4 regions of the Mucilaginibacter sp. 21P genome follow, and region 2 is predicted to be linked to each of the others. Evidence: riboswitches for the same ligand, from Rfam matches in the RefSeq annotation. Region 2 holds a riboswitch; each other region holds the start of a gene.
The links. Region 2 has a riboswitch for S-adenosylmethionine ahead of metH (methionine synthase). Riboswitches for the same ligand answer to the same signal wherever they lie in the genome.

Region 1: another riboswitch for S-adenosylmethionine. It lies ahead of INP83_RS10365 (SusC/RagA family TonB-linked outer membrane protein); the one in region 2 lies ahead of metH (methionine synthase).
Region 3: another riboswitch for S-adenosylmethionine. It lies ahead of INP83_RS10345 (cysteine desulfurase family protein); the one in region 2 lies ahead of metH (methionine synthase).
Region 4: another riboswitch for S-adenosylmethionine. It lies ahead of INP83_RS15230 (O-acetylhomoserine aminocarboxypropyltransferase/cysteine synthase family protein); the one in region 2 lies ahead of metH (methionine synthase).

What each region holds. Positions count from the first base shown of each region.
Region 1 is NZ_CP063061.1:2,264,339-2,268,573, forward strand. It holds gene INP83_RS10365 (SusC/RagA family TonB-linked outer membrane protein) at 1-2,036, opposite strand, end outside; SAM riboswitch class I at 2,329-2,440, opposite strand; gene INP83_RS10370 (aspartate kinase) at 2,657-4,030, shown strand; gene INP83_RS10375 (hypothetical protein) at 4,034-4,235, opposite strand, start outside.
Region 2 is NZ_CP063061.1:431,173-435,407, reverse strand. It holds gene metH (methionine synthase) at 1-2,201, opposite strand, end outside; SAM riboswitch class I at 2,352-2,463, opposite strand; gene INP83_RS01720 (glutaminyl-peptide cyclotransferase) at 2,588-3,673, opposite strand; gene INP83_RS01715 (YraN family protein) at 3,680-4,048, opposite strand; gene dnaG (DNA primase) at 4,048-4,235, opposite strand, start outside.
Region 3 is NZ_CP063061.1:2,259,074-2,263,308, reverse strand. It holds gene INP83_RS10365 (SusC/RagA family TonB-linked outer membrane protein) at 1-150, shown strand, start outside; gene INP83_RS10360 (SusD/RagB family nutrient-binding outer membrane lipoprotein) at 155-1,609, shown strand; tRNA gene INP83_RS10355 (tRNA-Cys) at 1,813-1,884, opposite strand; tRNA gene INP83_RS10350 (tRNA-Cys) at 1,900-1,970, opposite strand; SAM riboswitch class I at 2,316-2,425, shown strand; gene INP83_RS10345 (cysteine desulfurase family protein) at 2,495-3,625, shown strand; gene katG (catalase/peroxidase HPI) at 3,930-4,235, shown strand, end outside.
Region 4 is NZ_CP063061.1:3,404,218-3,408,452, reverse strand. It holds gene INP83_RS15240 (homoserine dehydrogenase) at 1-191, opposite strand, end outside; gene metX (homoserine O-acetyltransferase) at 191-1,246, opposite strand; gene INP83_RS15230 (O-acetylhomoserine aminocarboxypropyltransferase/cysteine synthase family protein) at 1,335-2,648, opposite strand; SAM riboswitch class I at 2,883-2,995, opposite strand; gene INP83_RS15225 (PLP-dependent aspartate aminotransferase family protein) at 3,127-4,235, opposite strand, start outside.

The DNA.
Region 1 (4,235 bases), 1.8 Mb from region 2:
GCCAGAAACCCATAAGTATTAATTAACTGGTAGGGATCAGTTGCTTTACCAACTTTTGACCATCCGCCGCGTACTTTTAAATAGCTTAAAACATCGCTTTTTAAATCCAGCGCTTCTGAAAGCACCAAACTACCATTAACAGACGGGTAGAAGTAAGAAAGGTTAGCAGCAGGCAGGGTAGACGACCAATCATTACGGCCGGTTACGTTGATAAAGGCATAATCCCTGAAACCTATCTGCGCCGAAGCGAAGTAGCTATATGTTTTAAGTTTGCCGTAAACATTTGAAGATACCAGAGGGTCGCGCGAGTTGCTAAGCGTATATAAGCCAGCAATGGCAAGTTTCGGTGCTATCTGGTCGTTCTGCTCGCGGGTTGTAGTACCAATGTTACCACCCACAAAAGCGTCTAAAGAAAAATCTTTGTTCAGCTTTTTGGTGTACTGTAAGCGGCCTTCGGTATTGGTCTCGTTTACATAGTAAGCATCTTCTTCATAAGACCCAAATGGGGTACCGTTTGTGCCGTAAGCCACTTTTATCTTGCGCCTGTCGTTATAGAAATCGGTACCGGTGCGCAGGTTGGCAGATAAGCCTTTGATGATCTTGTAGTTTACCTCAGCGCTCCCTATAAAATGATTTTTAAACTGTCCAACGGTATTTTCGTAAGCGATAAAATATGGATTGCTGTAGTAGCTGTTATTCCAGTTAAACGTATTTCCGTTGGCATCACGGTAGTTTTTAAGCTGGCTTACATCAACCTGGCGGCCAAACCATGTAAACTGGAGCATGGTGCTTGTTGCACGCCTGCCGTAAGTACCCGGTAAGTTACCTGCATCGTCTTTGATGTAATTAGCGGTTGTGGTAACGGTAAGTTTATCGGTAGGCCGGAACGTTGTGTTCAGCGAGAACGAGTTTCGCCCCAATGATGAATTAGGTACTACACCGGTTTGGTGCAGGTTGTTGTACGATGCTCGGAAATCGAATTTATCGCTGCTGCCCGCGAAGGCTACACCGTTATTTAAAGTAACGCCGGTATTAAAGAAACTGCGAACATTATCCGGATGCGCTATAAAAGGCACCGGTGTGCCGTTGGAGTAAAATTGCGGTATCAGGCGGCCGTCCAAGCGCGGTCCCCAGCTTTCGTCAACACCGTCGTTAACGCCGCCACCCTTGCCATCAACATAACTGAATTTGCCGTTAGCGCCTTGTCCGTATGAATTTTGGTAGTCAGGGAAAACTTTAAGAGTAGCAAAGCTGGTGTAAGAGTTAATGGTAACGCCAATGCCCTTTACACCCTTACCGGTTTTAGTTTTAATAAGGATAACGCCTGAAGCCGCACGCGAACCGTATAAAGCTGCAGCGTTAGGGCCTTTCAGAACGGTAATAGATTCGATATCCTCAGAGTTGAAATCAGATAGTGAGTTGGGAAAATCGCGCGAACCGTTTGTGCCTAACTGCTGCGTGTTATCCACCAACACACCATCTACCACAAACAGGGGTTGGTTATTGCCGGAGATAGATACCTCACCACGTATAACGATACGCGATGAACCCATATCGCCCTGGCTATTGGTAACGGTAACACCGGCTATTTTTCCGGCAAGGGCATTCACCAGGTTAGTTTCCTTGGCTTCGGATATGTCTTTCGACTTAAGTCCCTGAACCGCGTAGCCTAAAGATTTTTTATCCTTGCTGATGTTTAGTGCGGTCACCACCACCTCATTAAGTGAGTTAGGTGCCTCCACTAAGACTATCTGCAGCGGGGCGGAACTTTGCGTAACGGTGATGCGCTGTGTGGTGAAGCCCAGGTACGATACCTGTAGCACATCATTTACTTTGGCATTGATACTAAAGCGGCCCTGAACATCTGTTTGGGTGCCATTGGTTGTGCCTTGTACGGTTACACTTACACCCGGTAAAGGCTGGCCGTCGCCCTTAGCAGTTACCACGCCGCTTACCTTAATTGATTGGGCCGATAAGTGCTGAACAATGATTACCGGTAGTAAAGCCACCAGTAAGAGTTTGTAAATTTTTGACATTTTTTACTGTGAAATAAAGTTTTGAACATGGCATACCTATCTACTTTGCCCGGTAAAATCTACCTGCATTAATGAGTATGCAATAAATTAAATGGAGTTAATGTTACTGGGTTAACAACAGCAGCAACAACACATGCCAGGCATTCGCCAGCATAAAGCGAAAGGGGTTAAGGATAACGATACAGTTTGCGTAAAAGCTGTTTTCATAGTTGTTTGTAGGGTAACGTTTATTGTTTGTCTTTTATAAACTCACCAGGTAAGTACCGGTTAATTGCGGCAAATAAATTGCACTCGCTTATCTTTCTCCTGTTTATCAGGAGCAGGATTTAGCACCTTTCGCCAACGCAGGGGCAGAGGTTGCTAAGACGTCAAAGGGCCATTCCCTCGGTCTTTCTGGATAAGTCTTAAAAAGAACTTCGATGCAAATATAGATTAAAAATATATAATGTCTACGTATTTTGTAGATATTTTTCTAAATGACTTTTTAATGGCATAAAACCGCCATACCGAAACGTACGGGCAGTTTTTGGTGGACAGAGTATTTGGCAAACAGCAACTGCCGGGCATATATTAAAATAGATTAAGTACCCAAATACCGTTTGATATTATACATTTGCGGCATGAATACCCGGTTAACAGTTGAAAAAATTGGCGGCACATCAATGAGTGCCCTTAAAGATGTAATTGATAACATTGTGTTTTACGGCGATTCGCCATACAATCGAATCCTTGTTGTATCGGCGTTCTCCGGCGTTACCAATATTTTACTGGAGAATAAGAAAACTAAGGCGCCGGGTGTTTACCATCGTTTTGCAAAAGGAGAGGATTACCGGACAGCACTTAACGAGGTTTCTGTGGAACTTAAGCGCTTAAATGCAGTATATGGCGAGCTGGGCCTTGATGTTACCTGGGCTGATGCGCAGATAGATCAGCACATGGCAAAGGCTATCGTTTATCTGGATAGCGCCTCTACAATGCTGGCTTCCGGTTATCTTAATGAGGGTGTGTTATTGGCTGCCCGCGAGATCCTGGCTTCCATTGGCGAAACGCATTCGGCCATGGTGCTGGCTGCTATCCTTAAAACCAGGGGACTTAATGCCGTGTTGGTAGATATGGCCGGTTTTGACGATTCTCGCGCCATGACAATTGACGAGCGTATTAAAGATGTCTTTGCTAAAATAGATCTGCCAAACAGCATTTGTATTGTAACCGGTTACGCTAAAGGTACAGAAGGCATTATGCGCGAGTTTGACCGCGGGTATTCTGAGGTAACGTTCAGTAAAATAGCATCCATACTTAGGCCTGATGAGGCCATTATCCACAAGGAATATCACCTTTCAACTGCCGACCCTAATATTGTTGGTATCGATAACGTGCACCCGGTAGGTAATACTAACTATGATATTGCCGATCAGCTTGCCGATGTTGGCATGGAAGCTATACACCCAAAGGCTGCTAAGCCATTGGAAATGGCCGGCATCCATCTGCGCATCAAAAACACCTTTGAACCAGCGCATCCCGGTACGCTGATAACCCGCCAATATGTTTCGCAACTGAAAAGGGTAGAGGTGATCACCGGCACCGATAAGCAATTACTGATCGATATTTACGACCCTTTGATGACCGGCAACGTAGGCAGCGACTTAATTATCATGGAGATATTCGCCGCGCACCAGGTTAGTTATACCTTTAAATCAACCAGTGCAAACAGCATATCCATTGTTATTTGGGAAAACGATTTTAAGGAAGCACTGATAACTGATCTGAGAACAAAATTTGAGCGTGTTAAGCACGAGCCGGTTTCCATGGTTTGTTTATTAGGTACCAATATGGATCAGCCAGGTTTGCTGGCTAAAAGCACTGCAGCACTTGCCCGCGATGAGATAAACATCCTGGCAGCAGGTTTAGCGTATGGCCGGGTTAACATCCAGTTTGTTGTACCGCGCGATCAGTTTAAGGCATCTGTAATAGCGCTGAACAAAGCGTTAGGGTAGATATTACGCTATCTCGGCATACGCACTTTCAGCTGCGGATGGTACGGCTTTGTTAAAAATGCCCGCGGATAGATTTTCATGTTCAGTTACCGAAATGGGCTGATTTACTGTAAGTGGCGAATGATGAAAAGCAAGCAACTGCGGCCCGTCCAATTCGTTAAATAAGCGCTGTATATCGGCTGCTTTGCCTATCTGACGTACCAGT
Region 2 (4,235 bases):
AGGTAAGCCACCGCCTTCTTCATTACACGGGCCGACTTTACCACCTGCGGTAAAAACATTTTACCGGCACCAAACAGGTCGCCAACGATGTTCATGCCATCCATCAGCGGGCCTTCAATCACTTCCAACGGGCGGGCATATTTCTGCCGGGCTTCTTCCACATCGGCATCCAGGTATTCAACAATACCTTTTACCAGCGAGTGCGACAAGCGTTCTTCAACAGAACCTTTACGCCACTCTTCATCGCGCACCACCTCTTTACCTTTGCTTTTGATAGTATCGGCAAATTCAACCAGGCGCTCAGTAGCATCGGGGCGGCGGTTAAGCAATACATCCTCAACCAGCTCTAACAGGTCTTTCGGGATCTGCTCGTACACCTCCAGCATACCGGCGTTAACAATACCCATATCCAGGCCGGCTTTTATGGCATGGTAAAGGAAGGCCGAGTGCATGGCTTCGCGCACCACGTTATTACCGCGGAACGAGAAGGAAATGTTACTCACCCCACCGCTTACCTTGGCATGTGGCAGGTTTTGTTTTATCCAGCGGGTAGCCTCAATAAAGTCTACCGCGTAATTGTTATGTTCTTCCAAACCGGTTGCAACGGTAAGGATGTTGGGGTCGAAAATAATATCCTGCGGCGGGAAACCAACCTCATCAACCAGGATACGGTAGCTGCGTTCGCAGATCTCTTTACGGCGCTCCAGTGAATCGGCCTGACCGGTCTCATCAAAGGCCATCACCACCGTGGCAGCGCCATAGCTTAATATCTTGCGGGCATATTCTTTAAACTTTTCCTCGCCTTCTTTAAGGGAGATGGAGTTTACAATTCCCTTGCCCTGTAAACATTTTAAACCAGCTTCCAGTACGCTCCATTTTGATGAATCGACCATGATGGGCAGTTTGGCAATATCCGGCTCGCTGGCAACCAGGTTCAGGAATTTCACCATTACGGCTTCAGAGTCGATCATCCCCTCGTCCATGTTAATATCGATAACCTGGGCACCGCCTTCTACCTGCTGTAAAGCAACAGAAAGGGCTTCCTCGTAATTTTCGGCAAGGATGAGTTTAGAGAATTTTGGCGAACCGGTGATGTTGGTACGCTCACCAATGTTTACAAAGTTGGTCTCCGGCGTTAGCGTAACAGCTTCTAAGCCGCTTAGGCGCAAATAAGGCTTTATCTCCGGAATAGCGCGGGGCGGATATTTCGCCGCTTTATCAGCAATACATTTGATATGATCTGGCGTGGTACCACAACAACCACCAACGATATTCACCAGGCCGGCTTTTATGAAATCGTCAACCTGGTGGGCGGTTTCGTGCGGGGTTTCATCATAGGCACCAAACTCGTTAGGCAAACCTGCGTTAGGGTAGGCTGAAATAAACACACCAGCCTTTTCAGATAACTCCTCTAAGTGCGGGCGCATTTCGCGGGCACCCAAGGCACAATTTAAACCAACCGACAATAAATTAGCATGACTAACGGAGTTCCAGAAAGCCTCAACTGTTTGGCCTGATAACGTACGGCCTGATGCATCGGTAATCGTTCCGGAGATCATGATTCCACCCGTAGGGCGGAAAGCTGCGTAATCTTTACCGGCAGCCAAACATTCCTGTTTATATCTATCTATTGCAAATAGTGCCGCTTTGGCATTCAACGTATCAAAAATGGTTTCAACCAATAATACGTCCGATCCGCCATCAACCAAACCGCGTACCTGCTCATAGTAAGCCTCGGCCAGGTCATCAAAGGTAACAGCACGGTAACCCGGGTCGTTTACATCAGGTGATAACGATGCCGTACGGTTGGTAGGGCCAACTGCACCGGCCACAAAGCGCGGTTTATCAGGCGTAAGGGCAGTATATTCATCAGCAGCTTCACGGGCAAGGCGGGCACCCTCGTAGCTTAGCTCGTAGCCCAGATCTTCCATGTGATAATCAGCCAGGGAAATGCGCTGAGTGCTGAAAGTATTGGTTTCGATGATATCGGCACCGGCCTCCAGGTACTCTTTATGTATAGCCTTGATCACATCCGGACGGGTAAGGTTCAACAGGTCATTGTTGCCCTTAAGGTCTGACGGATGATCACGGAAACGCTCCCCACGAAAATCAGCTTCCGTTAGTTCGTACCGCTGTATCATGGTGCCCATTGCCCCGTCAATTACCAGGATGCGTTTCTGTAGTTCTTTTCTAATGTCCATTTTTCGGTATCAAGTAGCGAGTATCAAGTAGCAAGTACCGCATGGATACCATATCATATCTTGCACAAGAAAAAATCCTGATACTTGATACTAATTACTTAATACTACGAAGACTTATTTCGAAAAGTCGGGGTGTTAACGGTTGACTTTCACTTATCTGTCCCGGGCAGTATTGCTGGTCCGGGTAGAATGTAGCACCTTGTTAAGTAACAGGTTGCTAAGACATCGCAGGGTCTAATCCCTCCGTCTTTCTCCATAAGCAGTGCAAAGATGAATAATAATGTTGTAAAGTGCAAATGAAACGGGGTTGCATCTCACAACTATATTTACGTTCATGCTGCGAATCCTAATGAACGTAAAAGGCAGCCCGATGGCTGCCTCTTTTATTATTTTTTGCTGAACTTAACCTGGAACAGCTTATCCCATTTTTTGCCGGTAACAAATATGCGCTTGGTGGCTTTGTCATAAGCGATGCCATTAAGCACATCAGCCTCAATATTACGCTTGCTTGCCGGGTACATATCAGCCATGTTAGCACGCTGCAGTACTGCACCTGTTTTTGGGTCTATCACCAGGATGTTTTCGGTTTTGTAAACATTGGCGTAGATCTTACCATCAATATATTCCAACTCGTTGATCTCGTTAACAGGCCCTTTATCATCATAAACATCAATATAGCCGGTTTGCTGGTAAGTGTCTTTATTCAGGAACCAGATGCGGTTGGTGCTATCATCCATGTAGATCTTATTACCATCGTAGGTCGTGCCCCAGCCTTCAACACCCACGTTGTTATTAAAGGTGTTTTTCAGATCGAACGTCTTGCGGTCAAAAACGTAGCCTATCTTTTCTTTCCAGGTAAGCATCATTATCTTATCGCCGATAACCACAATTCCTTCGCCAAACACCTTAGGGTCGATCATTTTCTGCTGAACAATTTTACCACTTGGCAGGGTCGTTTTTACCAGTTTAGACTGGCCATCGGCAGGCACACCGGCTGGAGGTTGGGCATAACCACCGCTGCTTTCATAAAAGCCGTTGTTGTCATATATCAAGCCTTCGGTGTAAAGACTGGTATCATGCGGAAAAACCTTTTCTACAGTAAACGTTAGCTCCTCCGGTGCTTTTGCGGGCAACAATACGATGTTGGTGGTAACATCCTGCGCAGCGGCGCCGGGTTGGTAAACCTTGGCGGTAATGGTGCGTGCACCTAAACTGAGGCTGTCGGTTTTTAGCGTAACGCCGGTCTGGTCTTTTTTTGAACCGATGCGGGTGCTATCAACCAGGTACACTACAGAATCTATCTTGGCATCCTTCGGGAAATTTACTTTTATTTCAACCTGCTGACCTGCCTTGTAAGTGGTGCCGGCATCAGGGCTAACGGTAAGGTCTTGCTGGGCATTATCGGTATCAGTATGGCAGCCGTAAGCAAGCAGGGAAGCCGCAAAGGCCAGGAGCACTAATTTTTTATTCATTTTGTGTTAGGTGGCAGAAGGCCAAAAGGCATCTTCAATATGTTTTATGGTATGGGTATTATTACGGTTAAAAAGCACAGATATTATGTCAAACCGCACTTCGCCGTTATGGTTCATTAAATAAATGTATTCATCTGCAGCATGGGCCAGCAGGTTTTGCTTGCGGGTATCTACAAAATCCTCGGGCAGGCCAAAGCCCGTGCCGCTACGCGCTTTAACTTCGGTAAATATAATCACCTTGTTTTTATAAGCAATTAAGTCTATCTCTGCTTTGCCGAAAACCCAGTTTTCGTCCAATATCTCGTAGCCGGCAGCTTCCAAAAAAGCTTTGGCAAGTGTTTCGCCTTGTTTACCGAGATCGTTGTGAAGGGCCATTATTTGAGTATAACAGATCCTAAGTAATCCGATATATGTTTCTCTACCTTTTTCATGTGCATGTACTGGTTAAGCAGTATTTCCTGGTCGGCGGCTTCTAAAGTAGTTTGCAGTTGTTTACGCAGGCTCTCCAGTATTTTGCCAACCTTTTGCTTTTTAAGGTGAAAGATAGCCCCAAGGATGGTCG
Region 3 (4,235 bases), 1.8 Mb from region 2:
TTGGTTGGCCGTAACCTTTGGATCATACACAAAAAGGTACCCAACATTGATCCTGAAACAGCATTTAACAGCGGTAACGCACAAGGTTTAGAAGACCTTACGCTGCCTACTGTACGTAACCTTGGTTTTAACGTGAACCTCAAATTCTAAAACAATGAAAATTAAATATTTAGCCACCATCATATCAGGAACACTGCTTTTATCGGCAACAGCCTGCAAAAAAACGATTGAGGATATCAACAAAAATCCAAACGCGTCAGAAACCGGTCAGCCGGATTATATCTTAACAGGCGTAACAAAAGCTTTGGCAGATACTTACTGGGGGACATCCAATAATATGGACGCCAGCTTGCTTTGGGTACAAAACTGGGCCAAGATACAGTATACCGACCCCGACAGGTATATCTATACCAGTACATCCTTTAATGAGCTTTGGGGTACAGGTTATTCAAGAGGGGTTGTGAATCTTAACGCACTTGTAAAAATTGCCGATGCACAAGCTAACCCTAATTATAAAGGAGTTGCTTTAGTACTAAGATCATGGGCTTTCCAATTGCTAACTGATAATTATGGCGATGTGCCTTACACGCAGGCAGCAAGCATTAACGAATTCCTGACACCTGCTTACGACAAACAAAAGGATGTGTATTTTGCCATCCTCGATGATCTGAAATCGGCTCAAACCTTCCTTAGCCCTTCAGGTCCTGCAATTGCAGGCGACATCATCTATGGCACCAGCAGCGGCGCAAACCAGATACTGCTATGGAAAAAATTTGCCAACTCGCTGCGTTTACGTATTGCCCTGCGCATTGCAGACCGCGAGCCTGAAAAAGCAAAGCAGGTACTGGCCGACATTCAAGCGGATGGCAGCGGTTACATCAGCAGTAACAGCGAAACCGCACAACTGGTTTACGCGGCATCGCCTAACCAAAACCCTATCAGCAATTTGTTTGATACCAGGGATGATTACCGCATCAGCAAAACAATTGTAGATAAGCTTTTTGCATTAAATGACCCGCGCCTGCCGGTTTATGCCAGCAAAACAAAGGATGCTACACCACAAACTTATGTTGGCTTGCCAAACGGACTTTTGGTAGGTGATGCCAGCAGCTATGGCTTTACGAAAACATCAAAACCGGGCACCTACTTTTTAGCGCCAAGCGCACCGGCAGTGATCATCAGTTATGCTGAAGTACTATTTGACCAGGCCGAAGCTGCCCAACGCGGTTTTATTGCCGGCAACGCTGCCGATTTGTACAGGCAGGCTATAACCGCATCATTAACGCAATACGGTATAGGCACCGCCGATATAAACACCTACCTGGCTCAAAGCAGCGTTGCATATGATGCGGCTAACTATCGTAAATCAATAGGCGAACAAAAATGGATTGCGCTATTTGGCCAGGGATTAGAGGCTTATGCCGAATGGCGACGCCTGGATTATCCGCAACTTACCCCGGCAGTTGCCGGTACACTTGGAGGCAAGATACCGCTAAGGTTTATCTACCCCGGTACAGAGCAATCGCTTAATGGCACCAGCTACAAAGCTGCAGTTGCCAGCCAGGGCGCTGACGCATTAACTACCAAATTATGGTTCGATGTGAATTGATAATTAAAAAACTTCATTGTAAAGGCTGCGAAATTTCGCAGCCTTTTTTTGTATGGACCCGAATTAAAATAATTTGCTGAATTTTTATAATTCTGTTATTCCTCAAATTCTTTCAATTCGGGTTCAGACATAAACAACAAAGGCCCCTGTTGGGCAGGGGCACTTTGTAACCAATTATAAACCTGAGATGAGAAACTTAAAAGAGGCGTGAGAACGGATTCGAACCGTTGTATGGCGTTTTGCAGACGCCCGCCTAACCACTCGGCCACCCCGCCTTTTGTTTTATTTAGAGGTTAGAATCGGATTTGAACCGCTGTAACAGGTGTTGCAGACCCGTGCCTCGCCACTCGGCCACCTAACCTTAGCTTCTCCCCACCCCTTTTCTTTGGAGAGGGGCTTTAGAAGATTGTTTTTAAAATATTTATTGTTTGAAAAATAGTGTGAATCACAGACCGAAACGACCTATTATATAAAATCATAAAATCAAAAGATTTTAACGAGATGCCGAAATCAACAACAACAATAACCAAGCCTTTGAGAGAAGCTTGATTTAACAGCGGACGTAGATATTTTAGCGTTGATGCTCATGTTGTTTTTCTTATCGGACAGGACAAAAGTAAACACCTAAAATGAAAAATCAAAAAAAATCTATAAAACTATAGACTTTATATATTATTTGTATATTTGCTGTCGAAACGTTCTTTAAAACTTATCCAGAAAGACCGAGGGAATGGCCCTTTGACGTCTTAGCAACCTGTACCACTTTGGTAAAAGGTGCTAAATCCTGCTCCTGTAATTAATGGAGAAAGATAAGCAATAGCAGCGTTCTGCTGCCAAGCCCCGGTGAACTGGTAAGTTTCATAAAGACATTAATTTATTTAACATATGAAAATTTACCTTGATAACGCCGCAACAACTCCATTAGATAAACAAGTATTTGAAGCCATGACGCCGTTTTACCTGCAGCACTTTGGCAATGCTTCATCTCATCATGCGTTTGGCAGAGAAGTTAAAGCTACGCTGGATAGTTGCCGCAAAACCATTGCGCAATTATTAAACGCCAGTCCGGAGGAGATCATATTCACATCCGGGGGCACCGAGGCAGACAATACCGCCATCCATTCGGCTATTTACGGCGCAGAAGTTGAGCACGTTATCACTACCAAATTTGAACACCATGCAGTACTGCACACACTGCAACAATTTGAGAGAAAAGGTAAGATCAAAATAAGCTACATCGAACATGATGCTCAGGGGACATTGGACCTTGTACATCTGGAAAGCTTGCTACAACAGCATCCAAAAAGCTTTGTATCGGTAATGCATGCAAATAACGAGATAGGCAACTTAAATGATATAGCTGCAATTGGCGAACTTTGCGAAGAATATAAAGCGCTTTTCCATACCGATACGGTACAAACAATAGGTCACTACGTTCATGATCTGCAAAAGCTGAAGGTTCATTATCTTGCAGCATCGGCACATAAATTTCACGGGCCAAAGGGCGTGGGATTTTTATACTGCCGCAAGGAGTCTCCCATAACCCAACTGCTGCACGGCGGCGGTCAGGAAGCAAAATTACGCGCCGGTACAGAAAACATAGCAGGCATAGTAGGCCTTATTAAAGCGCTGCAACTGGCTTATGCCGATCTGGATCAACATCAACTATATATACAATCACTAAAAGACCAGTTGGTGGCAGGCTTGTTAGATAATATCAGCGGCGTTAGCTTTAATGGCAATTCTGCCAACGCAGATAAAAGTTTATACACGGTGCTTAGCGTTTGCCTGCCCAATACCGGGGACGATCTGCTGCGATGTTTGGACGAACAAGGCATAGCAGTATCCGGTGGCAGTGCCTGCTCAACCGGGGCCGCCTCACACGTATTACAGGCATTAAAAATTCGTCCGGGGCGTCACACCGTACGTTTCTCATTTAGCCGGTTCAACACCGCTGAAGAGATTAATCGGGTGGTAAATGTATTATCTGCTTTATTGCAGCCTTTAGCGGCATAAAGCAACTGCTGATATTTTCAAAACCTAAATTTACTCACCCGGTCTGCGCCACGCCGGACCCTCTCCGCTGCATGCACCAGAGGGATAACTATCCTTACCCTCTTTTCGCACAGCGAAGAGAGGGTCGACAAGCGTCAGCAATGTCGGGGTGAGTCAATCGGCAAACGCTCCTAACTCTACTCCCCTCACAGCTCTGCATATAACTTTTCCCTATTCGTTATCGAAAAATTCGATTGGTATTGTGTTTGTTTAACTCCTACCTTCACATTTGTTAATCATCAGATACTAACCAATCAATTTTAACATGGAAAACAATTCGAACGACATCAGCAAATGCCCTTTCCACAATGGCACTTTGACTCATAACACCGCAGGTGGCGGTACACGCAACCGCGATTGGTGGCCAAACCAGCTTAAGCTGAATATTTTACGCCAAAATTCGCAGCTTACCAACCCGATGGATGAGCAGTTTAACTATGCCGAAGAGTTTAAATCATTAGACCTGGAAGCCATTAAACAAGACCTGCACGCGTTGATGACCGATTCGCAAGACTGGTGGCCTGCAGATTTTGGTCATTACGGCGGCTTATTCATACGTATGGCATGGCAC
Region 4 (4,235 bases), 1.8 Mb from region 2:
ATTTCAGGGTTGTTCAATATATCGTCCCTGTCTGTAGTGAATAACTCTTTTGGTAAAGAACGGTCTTTCTCAGGGTTTTTGATGGCAATCTTTACGATCTCCAGGTTAAGGTTCTTTGTTTTGATGATATCGTACAGTCCCTGGCCCACAACGCCGAAGCCGAAGAGACCAATGGTAAGTTTTTTGCTCATTAAGCTATTTTTTGTAATTCAATAATTTTTCCCTTTACATCCGTTTTCAGGAAGGATGTGATCACCTTTGTAAGGTCTTCGGTCTCTATCAGGAAACCATCGTGACCATAAAACGAGTCTAATTCGGCAAAAGCCGATTTAGGTATATGCCTGAATAGGTATTGCTGTTCCTCAATAGGGAACAATACGTCTGACTTGATGCCAATTACCAAAGTGCGCGCCTTTACCAGGCCCAAAGCTTTATCAACTCCACCACGGCCACGGCCAACGTTGTGCGAATCCATCGCTTTTGACAAAAACCAGTAGCTGTAAGCATTAAAACGGTTCACAAGTTTTTGTCCCTGGTAGTTTTGATAGCTTGCTGCTTTAAAGCTCTCGGGTATCTCGTCGCTGTCTTCATGTTGAGTAATGCCGTAAGTTTTGTAATTACGGTAGGATAGGAGCGCGATACTTCTGGCTGCTTTTAATCCCTTTGCACCGCCATCTATACTACCTGCCTGGAAGGTACGGTCGGCGTTGATGGCCAAACGTTGCGATTCGTTAAACGCAATGCCCCATGGTGAGTGGTTGGCATTGGTGGCGATCAATATCAGGTTCTTGATACGATCCTGCTCAATAATGCTCCACTCCAATGCTTGCTGGCCGCCTAAAGAGCCACCCAATAATATTTCTATCTTATCGATAGCTAAATGGTCAGCCAGTAACTGGTGAGCTTTTACAATATCCCTGATGGTATATTCCGGAAATGCCAAAAAATAGGGTTGACCGGTTGCCGGGTTGTTGCTTAGCGGGTTAACTGTTCCATATGGCGAACCCAGAACATTAGCACAAATAATAAAATATTCATCAGGGTTAAAATGGTCTTCTGGGCCAAACAGGCCTTTCCACCAGTCGAAAACATCGGAATTTGCAGTGAGGGCATGGCATACCCACACTACATTATCCCGGTTTTTGTTGAGGGTACCGTAAGTATTGTAACCTACTTCAATACCTTGTAGTTTACGGCCCGATTCAAGTTCGAAAGTCCCTGTATAAGTAAAGGTTTGTGTACTCATTTCTTCTTTTTCAGTTATAGAGGAGCGGCTGCCTGGCAACCACTCTCTACAACTATCACTTAAAAACTAAAAAACTATTAAAAGGTCTTTATGCATATGCTAACTGACCGATCTTGACAAATGCCTGCTCAAAATCGGCTTTAATATCATCTATATGTTCAATACCAACGGCAACGCGCAGCAGGGCAGGGGTAACACCGGCAGATAACTGCTCGGCATCGCTCAGTTGTTGGTGCGTAGTTACTGATGGTTGTATAATTAATGTTTTTGAATCGCCTACATTAGCTAAATGACTAACCAATTTAAGGTTATCGATAACGGCCGACGCATTTTCCTGCCCGCCTTTTACTTCAAAAGACAACACAGCGCCAAAGCCATTCTTCAGATATTTTTTAGCGTTGGTGTGGTTTGGTGACGATTCCAGTCCCGGGTAGTTCACTTTTTCTACTTGCGGATGTCGCTCCAACCATTTAGCTAACTCAAGTGCATTATCTACATGGCGTTGTACTCTTAATGACAGAGTTTCCAGTCCTTGGATGTTTAACCAGGAATTGAATGGTGATTGCGAAGGGCCAAAATCACGCAAGCCTTCCACACGGGCACGAATGATGAAGTTGATGTTACCAAAAGGGCCATTGATTCCAAACACGTCATTGAATATCAGTCCATGATAGCCTTCGCTCGGCTCGGTAAATTGCGGGAATTTACCGTTACCCCAGTTGTAATTACCGCCATCAACAATTACACCCCCAATGCTGGTGCCGTGGCCATTTATCCATTTGGTTGTAGACTCCACAACGATGTTGGCACCGTGTTGTAACGGGCGGACCAGGTAGCCACCGGCTGCAAAAGTATTATCTACAATCAGCGGCAGATCATGCTTTTTTGCCAATGCCGCTACTTGATCAAAGTCAGGAATGTTGAAACCGGGGTTGCCGATTGTTTCTACATAAATGGCTTTGGTTTTAGCATCGATGTGTTTTTCAAGATTTTCGGCGGTATCATCCTCGGCAAAACGTACTTCTATACCAAGGCGTTTAAAAGCTACCTTAAACTGGTTATAGGTGCCTCCATACAAATACGGCGAGGTAACAAAGTTGTCGCCGGCTTGCAGGATATTATTTAAAGCAATGAACTGAGCCGCCTGGCCTGATGCTGTTGCTAAGGCCGCTACACCACCTTCAAGAGCGGCAATGCGTTTCTCAAAAACATCAGTTGTCGGGTTCATCAAACGGGTATAGATGTTGCCAAATTCCTTTAAAGCAAAAAGGTTGGCACCATGCTCGGCGTTGTTAAATACGTAAGACGTGGTTTGATACAAAGGAACTGCGCGTGACCTGGTGGTAGGATCTACTTCCTGACCGGCGTGTAATTGTAGGGTTTCAAATTTTAGTGCAGACATGGTAGTATTTTTTAAGTTGATTTAAACTGAGATTAACTGGCGTGCGGATAGAACTATCCTAAGCAGGGTGACACGTATTTTTCAGGAAACAGAAAAAGGGAACGTGTACTGCATCAACAGCAGCAGCAACACATACAAATACAGCCATTAGCAGGGTTGTATACAGTAAACGTACCCGATTGGGTTTGCGATGTGTTTTGTTGGGCTAAATAAATCAGACTTTTCATGACTATTAATTTATATCCCCCGGGTAAATTATTTTCCGGGACAGGAATTGGCACCTTCTGCACCTTGCAGGGTTGCCAGCGGTTCTCAGAGCCTGATCTCTCGCCGCTTCTTTATAAATCAAAATCCGTGTGAGGGAAAATTGATCATGGTATTGCTACCAAATATTGTTTCAAATATAGGGCAATAGGAAAGTATCTTCCAAATAAAATTTTTAAATAATTGAAAAATAAAGATTACGTGAGTGCGAAAATCAAGCCATAGCCTGCTCCAGATCAGCAATCAGATCATCAATATGCTCTAAACCAACAGAGACCCGCAGTAGATTAAATGGTGTTTTGGTATCCGGCCCTTCAACAGATGCGCGGTGTTCTATTAAACTTTCAACGCCGCCTAAACTCGTTGCCTGCGTAAAAATCTTTAAGGAATTGATTACCTTTTTCGCTTCTTCTTCGCCGCCTTTTAGCGTAAAGGACATCATTGCACCTGGCAGTGTCATTTGTTCTTTTGCCACGCTATACTGCGGGTGCGAAGTTGAGCCCGGATACATGACCTGCTCAACCGCCGCATGATTTTCTAAGAAAGTTGCCAAAAGCTGCGCATTATGTACATGGCCTTTTACACGATACGGAAGCGTTTTAATGCTGCGAACCAAATAGTAGCAATCCATTGGAGAGGGTATGGCGCCACCCATGGTTTGCACATTTCGGATCTTTTCCCACCAATCTGTTTTTTCAGCAGTGATCAACGCGCCGCCCATCAGATCGCTATGGCCGCCAAAATATTTGGTGGTAGAGTGCATCACAACATCGGCACCAAGTGTTAGGGGTTGCTGGCATATCGGTGTTGCAAAGGTGTTGTCACATACCACTTTGATATCGTGTTCGCGGGCTATGGCAACCACCTTTTTTATATCGGTGATCTTAAGCAGCGGGTTTGATGGTGTTTCAACCCATATCAGCCGGGTATTTGTTTTAATATGTGACCTTAGCGTTTCTTCGTTATTTACATCAACAAAGTCAAATTCCAGGATGCCGGCAAAAAGCTGCTTTAGCTGGTTGCGTAATCCGTGGTACATGTCATCAGGCGCAATAATGTGGCTACCAGGCTCAAGGGATTGAAAAACGGCCATACCCGCCGCGTTGCCGGATGAAAAAGCAGCAGCTTCAACCCCTTGATCTAACTTCGCCAAAACCTTTTCTAACGCATCACGGTTTGGGTTAGCTGAGCGACTGTACTGATAACCGGAGGAAAAGCCCCCATCGGCATCGCGCTCAAAGGTTGTAGCCATAACAATTGGCTGCACAACTGCTTTAGTTTTAGTGTCTATGTGGTTTCCGCCGTGTATGGCAATGGTTTCTA